2 regions of the Streptomyces sp. JLYT201 genome follow, and region 1 is predicted to be linked to the other one. Evidence: predicted binding sites of a transcription regulator. Region 1 holds the regulator's gene; the other holds the start of a gene.

The links. Region 1 encodes HrcA, which represses chaperone genes, less so after heat shock. Its sites were predicted from a motif close to TTNGCACTCNGNNNNNCNGAGTGCNAA; they were not measured.
Region 2: the regulator HrcA is predicted to act here: its motif matches at 7,972-7,998, upstream of groES (co-chaperone GroES).

The regions. Positions count from the first base shown of each region.
Region 1 is NZ_CM182551.1:6,487,635-6,498,149, forward strand. Features, by position in the region: gene AC5WAM_RS27405 (SpoIIE family protein phosphatase) at 1-1,155, shown strand, start outside; gene hemW (radical SAM family heme chaperone HemW) at 1,201-2,436, shown strand; gene AC5WAM_RS27415 (DUF3097 domain-containing protein) at 2,471-3,289, opposite strand; gene AC5WAM_RS27420 (MBL fold metallo-hydrolase) at 3,346-4,098, opposite strand; gene hrcA (heat-inducible transcriptional repressor HrcA) at 4,350-5,366, shown strand; gene dnaJ (molecular chaperone DnaJ) at 5,367-6,503, shown strand; gene AC5WAM_RS27435 (nitronate monooxygenase) at 6,686-7,768, shown strand; gene AC5WAM_RS27440 (16S rRNA (uracil(1498)-N(3))-methyltransferase) at 7,765-8,514, shown strand; gene AC5WAM_RS27445 (hypothetical protein) at 8,671-9,228, shown strand; gene AC5WAM_RS27450 (S41 family peptidase) at 9,274-10,515, shown strand, end outside.
Region 2 is NZ_CM182551.1:4,121,450-4,131,964, forward strand. Features, by position in the region: gene guaB (IMP dehydrogenase) at 1-444, opposite strand, end outside; gene AC5WAM_RS16580 (sigma-70 family RNA polymerase sigma factor) at 768-1,343, opposite strand; gene AC5WAM_RS16585 (response regulator transcription factor) at 1,612-2,223, opposite strand; gene AC5WAM_RS16590 (WhiB family transcriptional regulator) at 2,602-2,928, shown strand; gene AC5WAM_RS16595 (LysR family transcriptional regulator) at 3,051-3,947, opposite strand; gene AC5WAM_RS16600 (MOSC domain-containing protein) at 4,027-4,695, shown strand; gene AC5WAM_RS16605 (SDR family NAD(P)-dependent oxidoreductase) at 4,776-5,549, shown strand; gene groL (chaperonin GroEL) at 5,759-7,387, opposite strand; gene groES (co-chaperone GroES) at 7,517-7,825, opposite strand; gene AC5WAM_RS16620 (polysaccharide deacetylase family protein) at 8,348-9,289, opposite strand; gene AC5WAM_RS16625 (class I SAM-dependent methyltransferase) at 9,380-10,515, shown strand, end outside.

The sequences.
Region 1 (10,515 bases):
GAGGCCGACAGCGCCGGGCGCGCGGCGGGCGCCCGCGCCCCCGGCACCCACCTCGTGCGCGTCTGGCACACCAGTGAACAGCGGATAGAAGAGCTGCGCCGCGTCCTGGAGAAGGAGCCGCCGAGCCTCGCCGGCACGGCGGGCCCCGGCGCGGTGCCCGTGTCCTGGCCGGGCGACGCCTTCGGCAGCGACTCCACCGGCGCCGCCGTCGCCTACCGCCTGGTGGCGGGCGGCCGGAGCCTCGGCGCCCTGGTCATCGGCCGGGCCGGCCTGCCGCGCTTCCCCGACGAGGTCACCGGCCTCGTCGAGGACTTCAGCCGCCGCGTGGCCCTCGCCATCAGCGCCGCCCGCCGCTACCAGCGCCAGGCCACCATCAGCCGGGTCCTCCAGCGCGGACTGCTGCCGAGCACCGTCGCGGAGATCCCCGGCGTGCAGAGCGGCGTCGTGTACGAGCCGCGCGAGCAGGGCGGGCCCGGCGGCGACTTCTACGACGTGTTCCCCGCGGGCGACGGCCGCTGGTGCTTCGCCCTCGGCGACGTCCAGGGCAAGGGCCCCGAGGCCGCCGTCGTCATCGGCCTGGCCCGCCCCTGGCTGCGGCTGCTCGCCCGCGAGGGCTACCAGGTCGCCGAGGTCCTCGACCGCCTCAACCAGCTCCTCCTCGACGACGCCACCGAGGCCGCGGACGCGGCGGCCGCCGTCGTGGCCGTCGCGGGCGGCCAGGGCGTGTCGCCCGAGGGCGCCACCGCGCGCTTCCTGTCCCTCCTGTACGGCGAGCTCGTGCCGTACGACGGCGGGGTGCGCTGCACGGTGGCGTGCGCCGGGCACCCGCTGCCGCTGCTCCTGGGCGCCGACGGCCGGGTGCGGCCCGCCACCGGGCCGCAGATGCTCCTCGGGGTGGTCGACGACGAGACGTACACGAGCGAGACCTTCGACCTGCTCCCCGGCGACACGCTGCTGTGCGTCACGGACGGCGTCACCGAGCGCCGCGGCGGCGGGCGCCTCTTCGACGACGGCGACGGGCTCGCCACGGCCCTCGCCGACTGCGCGGGGCTCGACGCGGAGCTGGTGGCGGAGCGGATCCGCCGCCTCGTCCACGAGTTCTCGACGCGGCCGCCCGACGACGACCTGGCGCTCCTGGTGCTCCAGGCCCGCTGACCCCGGGCCGGTGGGGACGGAGGGGACCCGCGGACCGGGCCCATAATGGAAGGTATGCCTTCCGCCCTGCCCGATGGAGAACCCGTGCCCCAGGACGGGACGCTCCCCCCGTCCGCCCTGGGCGGAACGGCCCCACTCGGCTTCTACCTGCACGTTCCGTACTGCGCCACGCGCTGCGGCTACTGCGACTTCAACACCTACACCGCCCCCGAGCTGCGCGGCACCGGCGGCGTCCTCGCCTCCCGGGACAACTACGCCGAGACCCTCGTCGACGAGGTCCGCCTGGCCCGCAAGGTCCTCGGCGACGACCCGCGCCCGGTCCGCACGGTCTTCGTCGGCGGCGGCACGCCCACGCTCCTCGCCGCCGACGACCTCGTCACGATGCTGAGCGCGATCCGCGACGAGTTCGGCATCGCCGACGACGCGGAGATCACCACCGAGGCGAACCCGGAGTCGGTCGACCCCGCGTATCTGAGCACCCTGCGCGAGGGCGGCTTCAACCGCGTCTCCTTCGGCATGCAGAGCGCCAAGCAGCACGTCCTGAAGATCCTCGACCGCACGCACACCCCCGGGCGGCCCGAGGCCTGCGTCGCCGAGGCGCGCGCGGCGGGCTTCGAGCACGTCAACCTCGACCTGATCTACGGCACCCCCGGCGAGAGCGACGACGACTGGCGGGCCTCCCTCGACGCCGCGATCGGCGCCGGGCCCGACCACGTGTCCGCGTACGCGCTGATCGTGGAGGAGGGCACGCAGCTGGCCCGCCGCATCCGGCGCGGCGAGGTCCCCATGACGGACGACGACGTGCACGCCGACCGCTATCTGATCGCCGAGGAGGCCCTGTCGGCCGCCGGGTTCCAGTGGTACGAGGTGTCCAACTGGGCCACCTCGGAGGCGGGCCGCTGTCTGCACAACGAGCTGTACTGGCGGGGCGCCGACTGGTGGGGCGCGGGCCCCGGCGCGCACAGCCACGTCGGGGGCGTGCGCTGGTGGAACGTGAAGCACCCCGGAGCGTACGCGGCGGCCCTCGCGGAAGGGCGTTCGCCGGGGGCCGGGCGTGAGCTCCTCGCGGACGAGGACCGCCGGGTGGAGCGGATCCTCCTCGAACTGCGGCTCCGGGACGGCTGCCCGCTGTCGCTCCTGAAGGAAGCGGGCCTGGCCGCCTCGCGCCGCGCCCTGACGGACGGCCTCCTGGCCCCCGAGCCCTACGAGCGGGGGCGGGCGGTGCTGACCCTGCGCGGCCGCCTCCTGGCCGACGCGGTGGTGCGGGACCTGGTCGACTGAGGCCGTCCCCGGGTTGCCTGAGGCCGCCCCGGGGCTACGGGGCCGTCACGAAATCGATCAGCTCCTCGACGCGGCCCAGGAGCTGGGGCTCCAGGTCCTTGTAGCTGCGCACCGAGCCCAGGATCCGCTGCCACGCGGCCCCGGTGTTCTCCGGCCAGCCGAGGGCCCGGCACACCCCGGTCTTCCAGTCCTGGCCGCGCGGCACGCGGGGCCAGGACGCGATGCCCAGGGACGAGGGCTTCACCGCCTCCCAGACGTCGATGTACGGGTGGCCGACCACCAGCGCGTGCGGGCTGGAGACCCCGGCCGCGATCCGGGACTCCTTGGAGCCGGGCACGAGGTGGTCCACGAGGACGCCGAGGCGCGCGTCGGGGCCCGGCGCGAATTCCGCGACGATCGCCGGAAGGTCGTCGATGCCCTCCAGGTACTCGACGACGACGCCCTCGATGCGCAGGTCGTCGCCCCACACCTTCTCGACGAGCTCCGCGTCGTGACGCCCCTCCACATAGATGCGCCCGGCGCGCGCCACCCGGGCCCGCGCCCCGGGAACGGCGATCGAGCCGGACGCCGTGCGCGCGGGCCGGGCGGCCGCCGCCGCGGCCTTCGGGCGGACGAGCGTGACGGTCTTGCCCTCCAGGAGGAAGCCGCGCGGCACCATCGGGAACACCCGGTGCTTGCCGAAGCGGTCCTCAAGGGTCACCGTCGGGCCCTCGGCGGTCTTCTCGCAGCGGATCACCGCGCCGCAGAAGCCGGTCCGGACCTCCTCCACCACCAGGTCGACGTCGGCGGGGACTTCGGGAACGGGGGCCGACCTCTTCCACGGCGGGGTGAGGTCCGGGTTGTAGCTGCGCATTCGACAGACGTTATGACATCGCGTGACGTCCCGTCACGGGGACGTGCCCGCGCCGCTCAGCGCACCCCGAACCGCGCCGCCAGCTCCTTGCGTTGGGCCCGTACGAAGGCCGCGTCGACGACCGCCCCGTGCCCCGGCACGTACCGCGCGTCCGGGCCGCCCAGGTCGAGCAGCCGGTCGAGCGCGGCGGGCCACCGCCCGGGGACCGCGTCGGGACCGGCCTGGGGCTCGCCCGACTCCTCCACGAGGTCGCCGCAGAAGACGACCTCGGGCTCTCCGGGCGCGCCGGGCACCAGGACGGCCAGGTCGTGGCCGGTGTGGCCGGGGCCGACGTTCGCGAGGAGGACCTGGACGCCGCCCAGGTCGAGGGTCCACTCGCCGCTCACCAGGTGGCGCGGAAGGACCAGCAGGTCGGTGGCCTCGGCGGCGGCGCGGGCGTCCAGGCCCTGGGAGACGGCGTCCGTGCGCAGGCCCTCGCGGTCCCGGTCGAGCACCGCGTCGACGCCGACCGCGCCGAACACCTCGACCCCGGCGAACGCCGCGGCGCCGAGCACGTGGTCGAAGTGCGGGTGCGTCAGCGCGAGATGGGTCACACGGCGGCCGCCGCCGAGCAGCCGCCGGGCCTCGGCGCGCAGCCACGCGCCCTCCCGCAGGCTGGACCCGGCCTCGATCATCAGGGCGGCCTCGTCGCCGACGACCAGGCCGACCGTGCAGTCCCACACGGGGAGCCGGTACCGCCCCACCCGTGCGGCGAGTCGCTCCCAGCCCGCCTCCCGCCAGTCAGGGGCCGGTGTCACGCTTACGTCCATACGGTGACGCTAGCGCCACCGCCGTGCCCCGGCAGCCGGTGCCCCCGTGCCGCCGGGGCCGCCGCACGGGGCGCGAGCGGGCCGGTGGCACGGGCCACACGTGGGCATGACTAAAGGAGTCGGCCCTTGCCGGGGCTGTACCCGGCGGCCGTACACTGACTCGATGAAGGTTGGCACTCGCGCGTGGTGAGTGCCAGGGTGGGGCCGCCGCGGGGGCCACGGACGAGGGACGACAGGTGGAGGTGTGCGCGATGCTCAGTGAACGCAGGCTTGAGGTGCTGCGCGCCATCGTCCATGACTACGTGGGCACCCAGGAGCCGGTCGGCTCCAAGGCGCTCACCGAGCGTCATCACCTGGGCGTCTCCCCGGCCACGGTCCGTAACGACATGGCGGCGCTGGAGGAGGAGGGGTTCATCGCCCAGCCGCACACCAGCGCCGGGCGCATCCCCACCGACAAGGGCTACCGGCTGTTCGTGGACAAGCTGGCGGGCGTCAAGCCGCTGAGCTCCCCCGAGCGCCGCGCGATCCAGCACTTCCTGGACGGCGCCGTCGACCTGGACGACGTCGTGGGCCGTACGGTGCGGCTGCTCGCGCAGCTGACCCGGCAGGTCGCCGTGGTGCAGTACCCGTCCCTGACGCGGTCGACGGTGCGCCACGTGGAACTGCTCTCGCTCGCCCCGGCCCGGCTCATGCTCGTCCTGATCACGGACACGGGGCGGGTCGAGCAGCGCCTGATCGACTGCCCGGCGCCGTTCGGTGAAACGTCACTCGCGGACCTGCGGGCGCGGCTCAACAGCCGGGTCGCGGGCCGCCGGTTCTCGGACGTGCCGCAGCTCGTCCAGGACCTGTCCGAGTCCTTCGACAAGGAGGACCAGGCCACGGTGGCGACGGTCCTGTCCACCCTCCTCGAAACCCTGGTCGAGGAGAACGAGGAGCGGATGATGATCGGCGGCACCGCCAATCTGACCCGCTTCGGACATGACTTCCCTCTCACGATCCGGCCGGTCCTCGAGGCCCTGGAGGAACAGGTCGTCCTCCTCAAGTTGCTTGGTGAGGCTACGGATTCGGGCATGACCGTGAAGATCGGTCACGAGAACGCCCACGAGGGACTCAGCTCCACGTCCGTGGTCTCCGTCGGCTACGGTTCGGGAGGCGAGGCAGTGGCCAAGCTAGGCGTGGTCGGACCGACCCGCATGGACTATCCGGGAACGATGGGAGCAGTACGCGCAGTGGCACGTTACGTCGGACAGATCCTGGCGGAGTCGTAAGTGGCCACGGACTACTACGCCGTGCTCGGCGTGCGCCGCGACGCGTCCCAGGACGAGATCAAGAAGGCCTTCCGGCGGCTCGCGCGCGAGCTGCACCCGGACGTCAATCCCGATCCCAAGACGCAAGAGCGCTTCAAAGAGATCAACGCCGCCTACGAGGTCCTCTCGGACCCGCAGAAGAAGCAGGTCTACGACCTCGGCGGCGACCCGCTGTCCCAGTCGGGCGGCGCGGGCGCGGGCGGTTTCGGAGCCGGTGGCTTCGGCAACTTCTCGGACATCATGGACGCGTTCTTCGGTACGGCGTCGCAGCGCGGGCCGCGCTCGCGCACCCGACGCGGCCAGGACGCCATGATCCGTCTGGAGATCGACCTCGACGAGGCGGCCTTCGGCACGACCAAGGACATCCAGGTCGACACGGCCGTCGTCTGTACGACGTGCTCCGGCGAGGGCGCCGCGCCCGGCACCTCCGCGCAGACCTGTGACATGTGCCGCGGCCGCGGCGAGGTGTCCCAGGTCACGCGGTCCTTCCTCGGCCAGGTCATGACCTCGCGGCCCTGCCCCCAGTGCCAGGGCTTCGGCACCGTGGTGCCCACGCCGTGCCCCGAGTGCGCGGGCGACGGCCGGATCCGCTCGCGGCGCACCCTCACGGTCAAGATCCCCGCGGGTGTCGACAACGGCACGCGGATCCAGCTCGCGGGCGAGGGCGAGGTCGGCCCGGGCGGTGGCCCGGCGGGCGACCTCTACGTGGAGATCCACGAGCTGCCCCACGCGGTCTTCCAGCGGCGCGGCGACGACCTGCACTGCACCGTCACCATCCCGATGACGGCGGCGGCGCTCGGCACGAAGGTCCCGCTGGAGACGCTCGACGGCGTCGAGGAGGTCGACATCCGGCCCGGCACGCAGTCCGGGCAGTCGATCCCGCTGCACGGGCGCGGCGTCACGCACCTGCGGGGCGGCGGCCGCGGCGATCTGATCGTGCACGTGGAGGTGCTCACGCCCACGAAGCTCGACGCCGAGCAGGAGCGGCTGCTGCGGGAGCTGGCGAAGCTGCGGGGCGAGGAGCGGCCCACGGGGCAGTTCCAGCCGGGGCAGCAGGGGCTGTTCTCGCGCCTGAAGGACGCGTTCAACGGGCGTTAGCGCCTGGACGGTGGGCCCGGCTCCCGGTTGCTCGGCACCCGGGTGCTGTGCCCACCCCTCCCCGGGGCCGTGGCGGGCGCAGCCGCGCGGTGTGGGCGGGCGGGTGGGAGAAATCCCGCAGCGGTAGCGGTGGGGACGCACCCCGCACGAGGCGCCCCCGCCAGACGTGGCACGATGCGCGTATGGTCTCCCCTCTCCACGCTCTCTGTCGTCATCCGATCGTGCAGGCCCCGATGGCGGGCGGGGGCTCGACTCCGCAGCTCGTGGCGGCCGTGTCCGAGGCCGGGGGGCTCGGCTCGCTCGCGGCCGGGTACAAGACCGCCGACGGCATGTACCAGGAGATAAAGCAGGTCAGGGGCCTGACGGCGCGCCCGTTCGGGGTGAACCTCTTCATGCCGCAGCCCGCCTGCGCGGACCCGGCGGCCGTCGAGGTGTACCGCAACCAGCTCGCCGGAGAGGCCACCTGGTACGAGACGGAGCTCGGCGACACCGACGTCAAGCTCGACGACGGCTACGAGGCGAAGCTGGCGATCCTCCGCGACGACCCCGTGCCGCTGGTGTCGTTCACCTTCGGCTGCCCCTCCCGCAAGGACCTCCAGGCCCTGGAGCGGGTCGGCACCACCACCGTCGTCACCGTCACCACGCCCGAGGAGGCCCTGGCCGCGCAGGCCGCGGGCGCCGACGCCGTGTGCGTCCAGGGCGTCGAGGCGGGCGGCCACCAGGGCACGCACCGCGACAACCCGGAGACCGACGGCGCCGGGATCGGCCTGCTGAGCCTCATCACGCAGGTCAGGGAGGCCGTAGAGCTGCCCGTGATCGCCGCGGGCGGACTGATGCGGGGCGCGCAGATCGCCGCGGTGCTCGCGGCGGGCGCCGACCTGGCGCAGCTCGGCACCGCGTTCCTCGTCACCCCGGAGTCCGGCGCGCAGCCGCTGCACAAGCAGGCCATGACCGACCCCCGGTTCGTGCGGACCGAGCTGACCCGGGCGTTCTCCGGGCGCCCCGCGCGCGGCCTCGTCAACCGCTTCATGCGCGAGCACGGCCCGTACGCGCCCGCCGCCTACCCGCAGATCCACTATCTGACGTCCGGCCTGCGCAAGGCCGCGGCCAAGACCGGCGACCCGCAGGCCATGGCCCTGTGGGCGGGCCAGGGCCACCGCCTCGCGCGGCAGCTGCCCGCCGGGGAACTCGTGGAGGTGCTCGTGGCCGAACTCGACGAGGCGCTGGCCGCGGCCGCGGGCCGGGACGCGGGCGGTGCCGCATGACCGCGCCGGTGTTCGTCGTCGACGACTTCACGGGTGCCGCGCCCGGACGGACGTACGTGCTCGAAGGCCCCGAGGGACGGCACGCCGTGTCCGTGAAGCGGCTGCGCGCCGGTGAGGACGTGGTGCTCACCGACGGCGCGGGGCGCTGGGCGCACGGCACCGTGGCCGCCGCCGAGGGCAAGGACCGGCTCCTGGTCGCCCTCGACGACGACGGCGTGCGCGAACAGGACGCGGAGAGCCCCCTGATCACCGTCGTACAGGCGCTGCCCAAGGGCGACCGCGGTGAACTCGCCGTGGAGACCATGACGGAGACCGGGGTGGACGCCGTCGTGCCCTGGGCCGCCTCCCGCTGCATCACGCAGTGGAAGGGCGAGCGCGGCCTGAAGGCGCTCGGCAAGTGGCGGGCGACGGCGCGCGAGGCGGGCAAGCAGTCCCGGCGGGTCCGCTTCCCCGAGGTCGCGGAGGCCGCCACGACCAAGCAGGTCGCGCGGCTCCTCGCGGACGCCGACTTCGCGGGGGTCCTGCACGAGGAGGGCAGCGAGCCGCTGGCCACCGCCCCGCTCCCGGCGTCCGGCCGCATCGTGCTCGTCGTCGGGCCCGAGGGCGGCATCTCGCCGGAGGAGCTCGCGGCGTTCGCCGAGGCGGGCGCCAAGCCGTACCGGCTCGGGCGCAGCGTGCTGCGCACCTCGACCGCGGGCACCGCGGCGACGGCACTGCTCCTCGGCCGCACGGGCCGCTGGTCCTGACCGGACGGACGACTGGACAGATGGCCGCAACCGGTCTACCGCCCGGGCCCGCGCGGTGGCACGCTGCCATCCATGGGGGCTGTGAGGCGACTACCGCGACCTGTCCGGCGTAGGCGGATCCCGGGCCCGGGCACGGCGAGAGGGCGGCGGGTCCTCGTGGCCCTCGTGGCCGTGGCGGCCACCGGCTTCGCGCTGGCCGCCTGCGACCCCGTCGAGGGCGACATGAGCACCTCCGCCATCGCGCTGACCACCGACAAGATGGGCACCGCCGAGCTGGAGCGCCAGCACCTGGACGTGGCCTGGTTCAACTGCACGGCCTCGTTCGTGAAGAAGGACGGCGACGGCAAGCGGAAGGCCACCGACGAGCCGCGCGAGGCCGAGGTGGACTGCCAGGGCAAGTCCGAGGGTGCCGACGGAGGGAAAGCCATCGTCCTCAAGGGCAGGGTCACCGACGTGCGCAACGGCAAGTGCGTCCGAGGCAATCTGACCGCGCGGGTCGAGGGCAAGGAGTGGTTCCGCGTCGACGTGCTCGGCAACTGTCAGGGCGGCAAGGGGAATGACGACGACGGCGACAAGGGCGACGGCGACCACGGCGGCGGCCGCCACACCCCGCCCGCGCGCCACGACCCCGGCCGGGACGAGCCAGGGCCCACCGCCACCGTCACGGTGACCGAGCGGCCGGACCCCACCTGCAACTGCTATCCGGGCAAGTGATCCAAAACGGTGTCCCGCGCGGCGTCGCCTGCTTAGGGTGACGGTGTGACACAGCCTGCCTACCTCCGGTTTCCGCATCCGCACGGCGAGTTGACCGCCTTCACCGCCGAGGACGACGTCTGGATCGCGCCGCTCGACGGCGGCCGCGCCTGGCGGGTCAGCGCCGACAACACGCCCGTCAGCCACCCGCGGATCTCCCCGGACGGCACCACCGTCGCGTGGACGTCGACGCGTGACGGTGCGCCCGAGGTGCACGTCGCACCCGTCGACGGCGGCCCGTCCAAGCGCCTCACGTACTGGGGGAACGCGAAGACGTCCGTGCGCGGCTGGACGCCCGACGGACGGGTCCTCGCGGTCGGCGCGCACGGCCAGGCCTCCTTCCGCCGCACCTGGGCGCACGCCGTGCCGCTCGACGGCGGGCCCGCCGAGAAGCTGCCGTACGGACTCGTCGGCGACGTGGCGCACGGCCCCGACGGCGAAGTCCTGCTCCTGTCCGCGCCGATGGGCCGCGAGGCCGCCTGGTGGAAGCGGTACCGGGGCGGCACGGCGGGCAAGCTGTGGATCCGGACGCGACGGCCCGAGACCTCCGCCGACGCCTCCGCCGCCTCTTCGGGCCCCCGCTTCGCGCGCGTCCACGAAGGCCTCGACGGCAACATCGAGCACCCCCTGTGGGTGGGCGGCCGCATCGCCTTCCTCTCCGACCACGAGGGCGTCGGCGCCCTGTACTCCTCACTGCCCGACGGCACCGACCTGCGCCGCCACACGCCCGTCGACGGCTTCTACGCCCGGCACGCCGCCACCGACGGCACCCGCGTCGCCTATGCGAGCGCCGGTGAACTCTGGCTCCTGGACGACCTGTCGGACGCCGCGCCGCGCAGACTGGACGTCCGGCTCGGCGGGCAGCGCGTCGACCTCCAGCCGCATCCGGTCAGCGCGGCCCGCTGGTTCGGGGCCGCGGCGCCCGACCACGGCGGGCGCGGCAGCGCCGTCTCGGTGCGCGGCGCCGTGCACTGGGTGACGCACCGCGAGGGCCCCGCCCGCGCGCTCGCCGCCGCGCCCGGCGTCCGGGCCCGCCTTCCGCGCACCTTCCGCGTGGACGGCGAGGAGCACGTGGTGTGGGTGACGGACGCGGAGGGCGACGACGCCCTGGAGTTCGCGCCCGCCACCGGCCTCGCCCCCGGCGCGACCCCGCGCCGCCTGGCCGCCGGGCAGCTCGGGCGGGTGCTCGCGCTCGCCGTGGCGCCCGACGGCAGCCGCGCGGCCGTCGCCTCGCACGACGGCCGGATC
Region 2 (10,515 bases), 2.4 Mb from region 1:
GGCCATGTCGCGGTTGGTGACGATGCCGAGCAGCTTGCCCGCGCCGTCGGTCACCGGGACGCCGCTGATGCGGAACTTGGCGCAGATCGCGTCGGCCTCGGCGAGCGTGGCGTCCGGGTGCACGGTGATGGGGTCCGTCACCATGCCGGACTCGGAGCGCTTGACCAGGTCGACCTGGTTCGCCTGGTCGGCGATCGACAGGTTCCGGTGCAGTACGCCGACGCCGCCCTGGCGGGCCATGGCGATGGCCATGCGGGACTCGGTGACCTTGTCCATCGCGGCCGAGAGCAGCGGGACGTTCACCCGGACGTTCTTCGAGACGTGCGAGGCGGTGTCGATGTCACCGGGCGCCATGTCCGACGCGCCCGGCAGCAGCAGCACGTCGTCGTAGGTCAGCCCGAGTGTCGCGAATTTCTCGGGCACTCCGTCGACGTTTGCAGTCATGACACCTTCCCCAAATGGCCTTGATCGGTGCGGATGTCCATGCTAACGGGAAGCGTGGCTCTCTCATTCCACAGTTCCGGGTGCCCTACGGCTTCGTAGGTTCACACAGAGTCTCCGCGGGGCCCTCGTCGGCCGGGTCGTGCCCGGTACGGCCGGAGTGCGCCGCTTCGCGACGGGCCGTCGCGGCGGAAAAGAGATCCTGGCCACAGGGGCCGGAATGAAGTGGGGGTCCGCGGCTCGGGAGGAACCGGAACGGGGCGCGAACCGCCGCCCGGGAGGAACCGGAACGGGGCGCGATCCGCCGCCCCGGCGCGGGGCGGGCCCTACTGCTCGGCCAGGGCTCGCAGACGGCTCAGCGCCCGGTGCTGCGCCACCCGGACCGCGCCGGGCGACATGCCCAGCATCTGCCCGGTCTCCTCGGCCGTGAGGCCGACGGCGATGCGCAACAGCAGCAGCTCGCGCTGGTTCTCGGGGAGGTTCGCCAGGAGCTTCTTGGCCCATTCCGCGTCGCTGCTGAGCAGCGCGCGCTCCTCGGGCCCGAGGGAGTCGTCGGGCCGCTCGGGCATCTCGTCCGAGGGCACGGCGGTCGATCCGGGGTGGCGCATCGCCGCCCGCTGGAGGTCCGCGACCTTGTGCGCGGCGATGGCGAAGACGAAGGCCTCGAAGGGCCGCCCGGTGTCGCGGTAGCGCGGCAGGGCGAGCAGGACCGCGACGCAGACCTCCTGCGCGAGGTCCTCCACGAAGTGGCGGGCGTCACCCGGGAGTCGGGAGAGCCGGGTGCGGCAGTAGCGGATGGCGAGGGGGTGCACATGGGCCAGGAGGTCGTGCGTGGCCTGCTCGTCACCCTCGACAGCGCGAAGGACGAGGGCACCGATCACCGTCGTCTTGTCCTCGCGCATCGGTCCATGGTGCCTCGGCGCTGACTGATCTGTGGCACCGCGTCCATAGTTGTGCACCGAAGCGTTATGAGCAGGTGCGCCGAAACTCATCTCCCGCACCCTCCCCTTGCGCTCGGCCGACTCGTCCCCAAGGAACTCCACACCTTCAAGGATGCGGCATCGGCGACGAAGCGCCACAAGCCGCTCCCGCGGCGGGCGACTGCGGGCACCCATGGCCCCGCCCGCCGCACGGCGGGCGGGGATCGCCATGCCCCCCGCGACAACCCGTCTAGCGAACCAGGCCCCAGCGGAAGCCGAGCGCCACCGCGTGCGCCCGGTCCGAGGCGCCGAGCTTCTTGAAGAGGCGCCTGGCGTGCGTCTTCACCGTGTCCTCGGAGAGGAAGAGCTCGCGCCCGATCTCCGCGTTGGACCGGCCGTGGCTCATGCCCTCCAGGACCTGGATCTCCCGCGCGGTGAGCGTGGGCGCGGCCCCCATCTCGGCCGACCTCAGCCGCCGCGGCGCGAGCCGCCAGGTCGGGTCGGCGAGGGCCTGGGTGACGGTCGCGCGCAGCTCGGCGCGCGAGGCGTCCTTGTGCAGATAGCCGCGGGCGCCCGCGGCGACCGCGAGCGCGACCCCGTCCAGGTCCTCGGCGACGGTGAGCATGATGATGCGCGCCCCGGGGTCGGCGGAGAGCAGCCGCCGCACGGTCTCGACGCCGCCCAGTCCGGGCATGCGTACGTCCATCAGGATCAGGTCCGAGCGGTCGGCGCCCCAGCGGCGGAGGACTTCCTCGCCGTTGGCCGCTGTCGTCACGCGCTCCACGCCGGGCACGGTCGCGACCGCGCGGCGCAGCGCCTCTCGGGCGAGCGGGGAGTCGTCGCAGACGAGGACGGATGTCATGGCCGTCCTCCGCAGCTGATGCGCGTCACCTTGAGCCTCCAGGCTGGTACAAGTCGTCACCTGTGCGGTTGACGCTCTCGGACACCTGCCCGAGCGCTTGTTGTTTCAACCGCCTCCGCACTCTCAACGATGGTCACTCGAAAGAGTTACGGGTCGGACTGCCGCCTTCGGCACTCTACGTGAGGGCGCGGACACGGCACAGGCGGCATGAAACCGCACATACCCGGTTGAGGGCTATGCCCCATTTAGCGGCTTTTCTTCCCTTTTCCCGGTGTCTGTGGCTAGATTCGCAATGAGTCATATTTTCATCTCCTTAGACAGTAGATGTACGGTCATGGGCACCGTATCCGCGTCACGACGGCTACCAGGAGACACGCAATGGCAGATTTCTCCCGCCTCCCCGGACCGAACGCAGATCTGTGGGACTGGCAGCTCCTCGCGGCCTGCCGCGGGGTGGACAGCTCGCTCTTCTTCCACCCGGAGGGCGAGCGCGGCGCGGCACGGAGCGCGCGCGAGAACTCGGCCAAAGAGGTCTGCATGCGCTGCCCGGTGCGCGCGGAGTGCGCCGCACACGCGCTCGCCGTACGGGAGCCGTACGGCGTGTGGGGCGGCCTCACCGAGGACGAACGGGAAGAGCTGATGGGGCGCGCGCGCAACCGGCTGGTCGCGGCGTCGGCCGGGGGCGGAGGCGCCGCTTCCCCCTGACACCGTGCGGGCCCGGCACAGCGAAGGAACGTTTCCTCTCCCCCGTGCGCGGGCCGGGCGCAGGCTGAGCGCCCGGCGTGTCACCGGGCGCTCGGCGGCGCGCTCAGCGCTCGGTGGCACGCTCAGCGCTCGGCGGCGCGGGCCAGTCGGTCGAGGGTGGCCGCGACCGCCGGCACCTGGGCCAGGTCCGGCAGCGTGAGCGCGACGATCTCCCGGCGCACGGCGGGCTCCACCACCACCGCGCGGGCTCCCTTGGGACGCACCGACTCCAGGGCGAGCTCGGGCAGGACCGCGACGCCGAGGCCCGCGCCGACCAGGCCGATCACCGCCGGGTAGTCGTCGGTCGCGAAGTCGATGCGGGGCTCGAAGCCCGCGCCGCGGCAGACCTCGACGAGCTGGCGGCGGCAGCGCGGGCAGCCCGCGATCCACGACTCGTCGGCCAGCTCGCCGATGGTGACGGCGTCCGCCTTCGCCAGGCGGTGCCCCTCCGGGACCAGGCCGACGAGCCGGTCGGCGAGCAGGGGCCGTACGACGAGGTCGTCCCACTCCTCGGCGGCGCCCGCCCCCTCGTACCGGAAGGCGAGGGCCACGTCGCAGTCGCCCTCACGGAGCATCTCCACCGAGCGCGGCGGCTCGGCCTCCTCCAGGGAGACGCGGGTGCCGGGGTGGGCGGCGCGCAGGGCGGCGAGTGCGCCGGGGACGAGCGTGGAGGAGCCGCTGGGGAAGGAGACGAGCCGGACCCGGCCCGCGCGCAGGCCCGCGATCGCGGCGACCTCCTCCTCGGCCGCGGTCAGCCCGGCGAGGATGCCCGCGGCATGCCTGACCAGGGCCTCGCCCGCCTGCGTGAGGCGCATCTCGCGGCCCGTACGGATGAGCAGCGGGGTGCCCGTGGACGCCTCCAGGGCCTTCATCTGCTGGCTCACGGCGGGCTGGGTGCAGCCGAGCTCGCGGGCCGCGGCCGAGAAGGAGCCGGTGGCGGCCACGGCGCGCAGGACACGGAGATGACGGGCCTCGATCATGCATCGAGCATAAGCGACCCTTGGGAGGAACGCACAATATTGTGTAGCTGCTTTGAGCACGCTCCCTTAGCCTGACCGCATGAAGCTTCTCTCCGTGAATGTGGGCCGTCTGAAGTCCGTCCCGTACACCAGCGCCCCCAGCAGCCTCACCGGGATCGACAAACAGCCCGTGGACGAGCCCGTTCGGGTGACGGCGCCCGGCCCCAAGGGCACCGGCGGCAGCGGACTCGCGGGCGACTCGATCGGCGAACTGCGCCACCACGGCGGGAACGACCAGGCGGTGTACGCCTTCGCGCGCGAGGACCTCGACACCTGGGGGCGCCGGCTCGGCCGCGAGCTCCCCAACGGCGTGTTCGGCGAGAACCTCACCACGACCGGCGTCGACGTGAACGGCGCGCTGATCGGGGAGCGTTGGCGCGTCGGCGCGGACCTGCTCCTGGAGGTCACCTCGTCCCGCATCCCGTGCCGTACGTTCCAGGGCCACTTGGGTGAGCAGGCCTGGGTGCGGCGGTTCACCGAGGCGTTGCTGCCCGGCGCGTATCTGCGGGTGCTCGAACCGGGCGTGATCCAGGCGGGCGACACGGTCGAGATCGCGCACCGCCCTGACCACGACGTCACCGTCGCGCTGCAGTTCAGGGCGGTGACCTCGGAGCGCTCGCTGCTGCCGAGGCTGCTCGCGGCCGGGGACGCGCTGCACCCCGAGGCGACGGAGAAGGCCCTCAAGTACGTGGAGAAGCACGGCGGTTGACGCGCGCCGGGGCGCCCGCGCCGGCCCGGTGAGCGGGGCACGTGGCGCGGGGGCGCCCGTGGCCTCACTAGCCTTGGTCCATGACTACGGCTCTCATCACGGGTGCGACCTCGGGCATCGGTGCCGCCTTCGCACGGCGCCTGGCCACCGACGGCCACAACCTCGTCCTGGTGGCACGTGACACGAAGCGGCTGCGGGAGCAGGCGACCGAGTTGCACGACCGGCACGGGAACGAGGTGGAGGTACTGACGGCGGACCTCTCCACGGACGACGGGATCGCGGCCGTCGAACAGCGGCTCGCGAACCGGCGCGACCCGGTCGACCTGCTCGTCAACAACGCGGGCTTCGCCAACAAGGGCCGCTATCTGGAAGTCCCCATGGCCGACGAGCTGACGATGCTGAAGGTGCACTGCGAGGCGGTGCTCCGGCTGACGTCGGCGGCGGTCGAGGTGATGCGGGAGCGAGGGCGCGGGGGCGTGGTGAACGTGGCGTCGGTGGCCGCCTTCGTGCCGCGCGGCACCTACGGGGCGTCGAAGGCGTGGATCGCGCAGTTCACCCAGGGCGCGGCGCGGGACCTCGCCGGATCCGGGGTGCGGCTGATGGCCCTGTGCCCCGGCTTCGTGCGCACCGAGTTCCACGAGCGGGCGGGCATGGGCACGGACAACATCCCCAAGTGGCTCTGGCTGGACGTGGACAAGCTCGTCGCCACCGCCCTCACCGACCTGGCCCGCGGCAAGTCCCTCTCCGTGCCGGACCCCCGCTACAAGGCGATGATGGGCGTGGTGAAGGTGACGCCGCGCGCCCTGCTCGGCGGGGTGACGTCGAGGACCGGCCGCAAGTACGGGCCGCGGTAGCGGGCGCCTCCGAAGGGGCGCGGGGCTGTATACGTTTGCGGCTTCGCCGCGTGGGCGCGAGCAGCCACCGACACCCCGCGGCCGACGGGACGGCGCACCCCGGCAGACGCACAGCCGCACGGCAGGGCGGACAGCGCGAAGGCCCGGTATCCCGCGACGGGATACCGGGCCTTCGTCGGTCCTGGCCGACCGCTCGGCTCAGGTCATGCTCAGTGGGAGTGACCGTGGCCGTGGCCGTGACCGGCGTCGGCCTCTTCCTCGGCCGGCTTCTCGACGACCAGGGTCTCGGTCGTGAGCAGCAGGGAGGCGATGGAGGCCGCGTTCTCCAGGGCGGAGCGCGTGACCTTCACGGGGTCGATGACGCCGGCCTTGACCAGGTCGACGTACTCGCCGGTCGCGGCGTTGAAGCCCTGGCCCTTCTCCAGCTCCGCCACCTTGGTGGTGATGACGTAGCCCTCGAGGCCGGCGTTCTCGGCGATCCAGCGCAGCGGCTCGACGACGGCGCCACGGACGACGGCGACACCGGTGGCCTCGTCGCCCTCCTTGCCGAGGCCGCCCTCGAGCACCTTGGCGGCGTGGACGAGCGCGGAGCCACCACCGGAGACGATGCCCTCCTCGACCGCGGCGCGGGTCGCGGAGATGGCGTCCTCCAGACGGTGCTTCTTCTCCTTCAGCTCCACCTCGGTGGCGGCGCCGACCTTGATCACGCACACGCCGCCGGCCAGCTTCGCGAGGCGCTCCTGGAGCTTCTCGCGGTCCCAGTCGGAGTCGGTGGTCTCGATCTCGGCCTTGATCTGGGCGACGCGGGCCTCGACGTCACCGGCGTTGCCGCCGCCGTCGACGATGGTGGTGTCGTCCTTGGTGATCGTCACGCGGCGGGCGGTGCCGAGCACGTCGAGACCGACCTGGTCGAGCTTGAGGCCGACCTCTTCGGCGATGACGGTGCCGCCGGTGAGGGTGGCCATGTCGCCGAGCATCGCCTTGCGGCGGTCGCCGAAGCCGGGGGCCTTCACCGCGACGGCGTTGAAGGTGCCGCGGATCTTGTTCACGACGAGGGTGGAGAGGGCCTCGCCCTCGACGTCCTCGGCGATGATCAGGAGCGGCTTCGAGGAGCCGGCCTGGATGACCTTCTCCAGGAGCGGCAGCAGGTCCTGGATGGAGGCGATCTTGCCCTGGTGGATGAGGATGTACGGGTCCTCGAGGACGGCCTCCATGCGCTCCTGGTCCGTCACGAAGTACGGCGACAGGTAGCCCTTGTCGAAGGCCATGCCCTCGGTGAAGTCCAGCTCGAGACCGAAGGTGTTGGACTCCTCGACGGTGATGACACCGTCCTTGCCGACCTTGTCCATCGCCTCGGCGATGAGCTCGCCGACCTGCTGGTCCTGGGCGGAGAGCCCGGCCACGGCGGCGATGTCGGACTTGTCGTCGATCGGCCGCGCGGTGGCGAGCAGTTCGTCGGAGACGGCCTTGACGGCGGCGTCGATGCCCTTCTTCAGGGCGGCCGGGGAGGCACCGGCGGCAACGTTGCGCAGGCCTTCCTTGACCAGGGCCTGGGCGAGCACGGTGGCGGTGGTGGTGCCGTCGCCAGCGATGTCGTTGGTCTTGGTCGCCACCTCCTTCACCAGCTGGGCGCCGAGGTTCTCGTACGGGTCCTCGACCTCGACCTCACGGGCGATGGTGACGCCGTCGTTGGTGATGGTCGGGGCGCCGAACTTCTTGTCGATGACGACGTTGCGGCCGCGGGGGCCGATCGTCACCTTGACGGTGTCGGCAAGCTTGTTGACGCCGCGCTCAAGGGCGCGACGGGCGTCCTCGTCGAACTTCAGGATCTTCGCCATGGGAGCGATTCAGCCCTCTCGGAAACTCGGGTGAACGAACTGCGCCCCTCGCCGCCCGGCAATCAGCGGGGTGACCAGGGGCGCAGCGCGAAACAAATCTGCTGGGTGAAGCAGGTGACTAGCGCTCGATCACTTCTCGATGATCGCGAGCACGTCGCGGGCGGAGAGCACCAGGTACTCGTCGCCGTTGTACTTCACCTCGGTGCCGCCGTACTTGCTGTAGAGCACGACGTCGCCGACCTTCACGTCGAGCGGCAGGCGCTCGCCGTTCTCGAAGCGGCCCGGGCCCACGGCGAGGACGGCGCCCTCCTGGGGCTTCTCCTTCGCGGTGTCCGGAATAACCAGGCCAGAGGCCGTGGTCTGCTCGGCGTCGAGCGGCTGGACCACGATGCGGTCCTCGAGCGGCTTGATGGCAACCTTGGAGCTGGCGGTCGTCACGATCCGACCTCCCCCTTCGGAGATCTCGCGGGGTTAACTGATCTAGAGGTGGCGACCAGGTCGATCCGTCGTCGCGGGTGCCGGACCTGCCCGTCGCTTCTGGCACTCTCCAGGTGGGAGTGCCAGGCCCGAGACTAGGACGGCGATTAGCACTCGGTCAAGCGGAGTGCCAATCGACTGCCGCCGGCTTGGCAGGTTTCCCCCTCTTCGAGGGGCGGGCGAGGGGCTAGCGCGGGGCTCCGGGCGGGGCCTCCTTCGGGCAACGTTTCGCGTGCGGGGTGGGTTCCGCGCGGGGCGCGGGGGCGCTGGGGCTCCGCCCGGAGGGGGGCCTCTCCGCCTGGGGCCCTGCCAACGGCTGCTCGGCACCGGGGGCCGTGCCCCGTTCCGCCGTGCGGAACGATTGCCCACAGCGAGGAGACATGCGTTCGGCCGCTTTTCGACCCAGGCGTTCGATCGGGTCCACCGACTGGGCGCAGCCCGTCAGCAGGAGGAGCAGGAGGGTCACCGCGGTGGCGGCGCGCCTCACAGGTAGTCCTCCAGGCGGGCCACCGCGTACCCCCTGTCGGTGACCGTCTTCAGGACCGTGCGGACCATGTCGGGCATCGTGCCCTTCCAGTCCTCGCGGCCCCGGAAGTGCGTGAGGATGATGTCGCCGGGGTGCAGGTCCTTGTCCCATTCGCGCCACTCCATGTGGTCGGCGAAGCCCTCGGACGCCCACAGCGGCACCGCCTTGACGCCGCAGGACTTGGCGGCGCGCAGGGTGTCGCGGTTGTAGTTGCCGTACGGCGGCCGGAAGAGCTCGGGGCGCTTGCCGTACCGCCGCTCGATGACGTCCTGCATGCCGCAGATCTCGTGCCGCTGGGCCTCGTACGACAGGCCGGGCAGATAGCGGTGGTTGAGGGTGTGGTTGTTCAGCGCGACGCCGTGGTCCCGCATCCGCTTGAAGTAGCCGTAGTCCTCCTTGACCAGGTAGTCGCTGAGGAACGCGGTGTACGGGATCTTCAGGTCGCTCATCATCCGCAGGAAGGCCGGATCCTTCTCGGCGCCGTCGTCGACGGTCAGGAAGACGACCTTGTCCTTGGTCGGCACCGTGGTGAACACCGGCGGCAGCTCCGCCTGCCCCCGCACCTCGAAGCCCTTGCGCGTGGCGGGACGCGCCTTGGCGGCGGGCGCGGCGGGCGCCGTGAGCGGGACCTCGGCGAGCCCCCAGCGCTTCGCGGCGGCGGCCCGCGCGGCCTGGCTCGCGCGCAGCCGCTGGGCGTACTCGCGCAGGGCCTGGGCGGGCGGGGCGAGGCGCGGCTGCTGGCCGTGGGCGGCGGGCGCCCCGTGCTCGCGCCCCGCACCGGCGTCCGGGTCCGACACGCAGCCGGAGGCGACCGCGCCGACGCCGAGCGCGGCAAGGACGAGCAGCGCCCGGCCCCTCACCGTTCGTACCCATTCTCCATTTTGTCGTACTAGTCGCATGGCGCCGGATCCTCGCAGTTCAGAGCCCTGCCAAGGGCTCGACACCGCCGCCGGACGCGCACCTTCCACCGACTGGCCCACAATGGGCCGGTGAACGCTCCGCACGATCCGCAGCCCTCCACGACGGCCTTCGCCGCGCTCCTCACCGCCGAGGGCACCGCCCTCCTCGACGCCGTACGGGATGTCGAACCGGCCGCGGAGCTCGCAGTCGCGACCCGGCTGCGCCGCGACCACCCCGCCGACCTGGTCTCGGCGGCGCTCGCCCAGGCGCGGCTGCGACAGCGGGCGGTGGCGAAGTTCGGCGCCGGGGACGCCGCGCGGATGTTCTTCACGCCGAACGGCGTCGAGCAGTCCACGCGCACGTCCGTCGCGACGTACCGGGCGGAGCGGTTCAAGGAGCTCGGTGTGCGGCGGATCGCCGATCTGTGCGGCGGCATCGGCGGCGACGCGCTCGCGCTCGCGCGCGCCGGGATCGAGGTCCTCGCCGTCGACCGCGACCCGCTGACCTGCGCGGTCGCCCGTGCGAACGCCGCCGCCCTCGGCCTGGAGGACCTCATCGAGGTCCGCGAGGCGGATGTCACGGAGGTGGACACGGCCGGGTACGACGCGGTCTTCGTGGACCCCGCGCGGCGCGGCGGGCGCGGCCGGATCTTTGACCCTGAGGCGTACTCGCCCCCGCTGTCCTGGGCGGTGGCGGCCGCGCGGAAGGCCCCGCGCGCGGCCCTGAAGATCGCCCCCGGCATCCCGCACGAGGCGGTGCCCGAGGAGGCGGAGGCCGAGTGGATCTCGGACGGCGGGGACGTGAAGGAGGCGGTGCTGTGGTTCGGCACGGACGCGCCCGGCTCGCACCGGGCGACCCTCCTGCCCTCACGCGCCACTTTGTGCGCGGGGCGCGCGACCATGCTTCCGGACCCGGATGTGCGCCCCGTCGGCCGCTATCTGTACGAGCCGGACGGCGCCGTCATCCGCGCCCACCTCGTCGCGGAGGTCGCCGCGCGGGTCGAGGGCGGGCTCGTCGACGAGACGATCGCCTACGTCACCTCCGACGTGGCCCGTACGACGCCGTACGCCAGCGCGTACGAGATCACGGATCAGCTGCCGTTCAACGTGAAGAAGCTCAAAGCGCTGCTGCGGGAGCGTGAAGTCGGCGTGCTCACGGTCAAGAAGCGGGGCTCGGCCGTGGAGCCGGAGGAGCTCCGCCGCAAGGTGAAGCCCCGGGGCCCCCG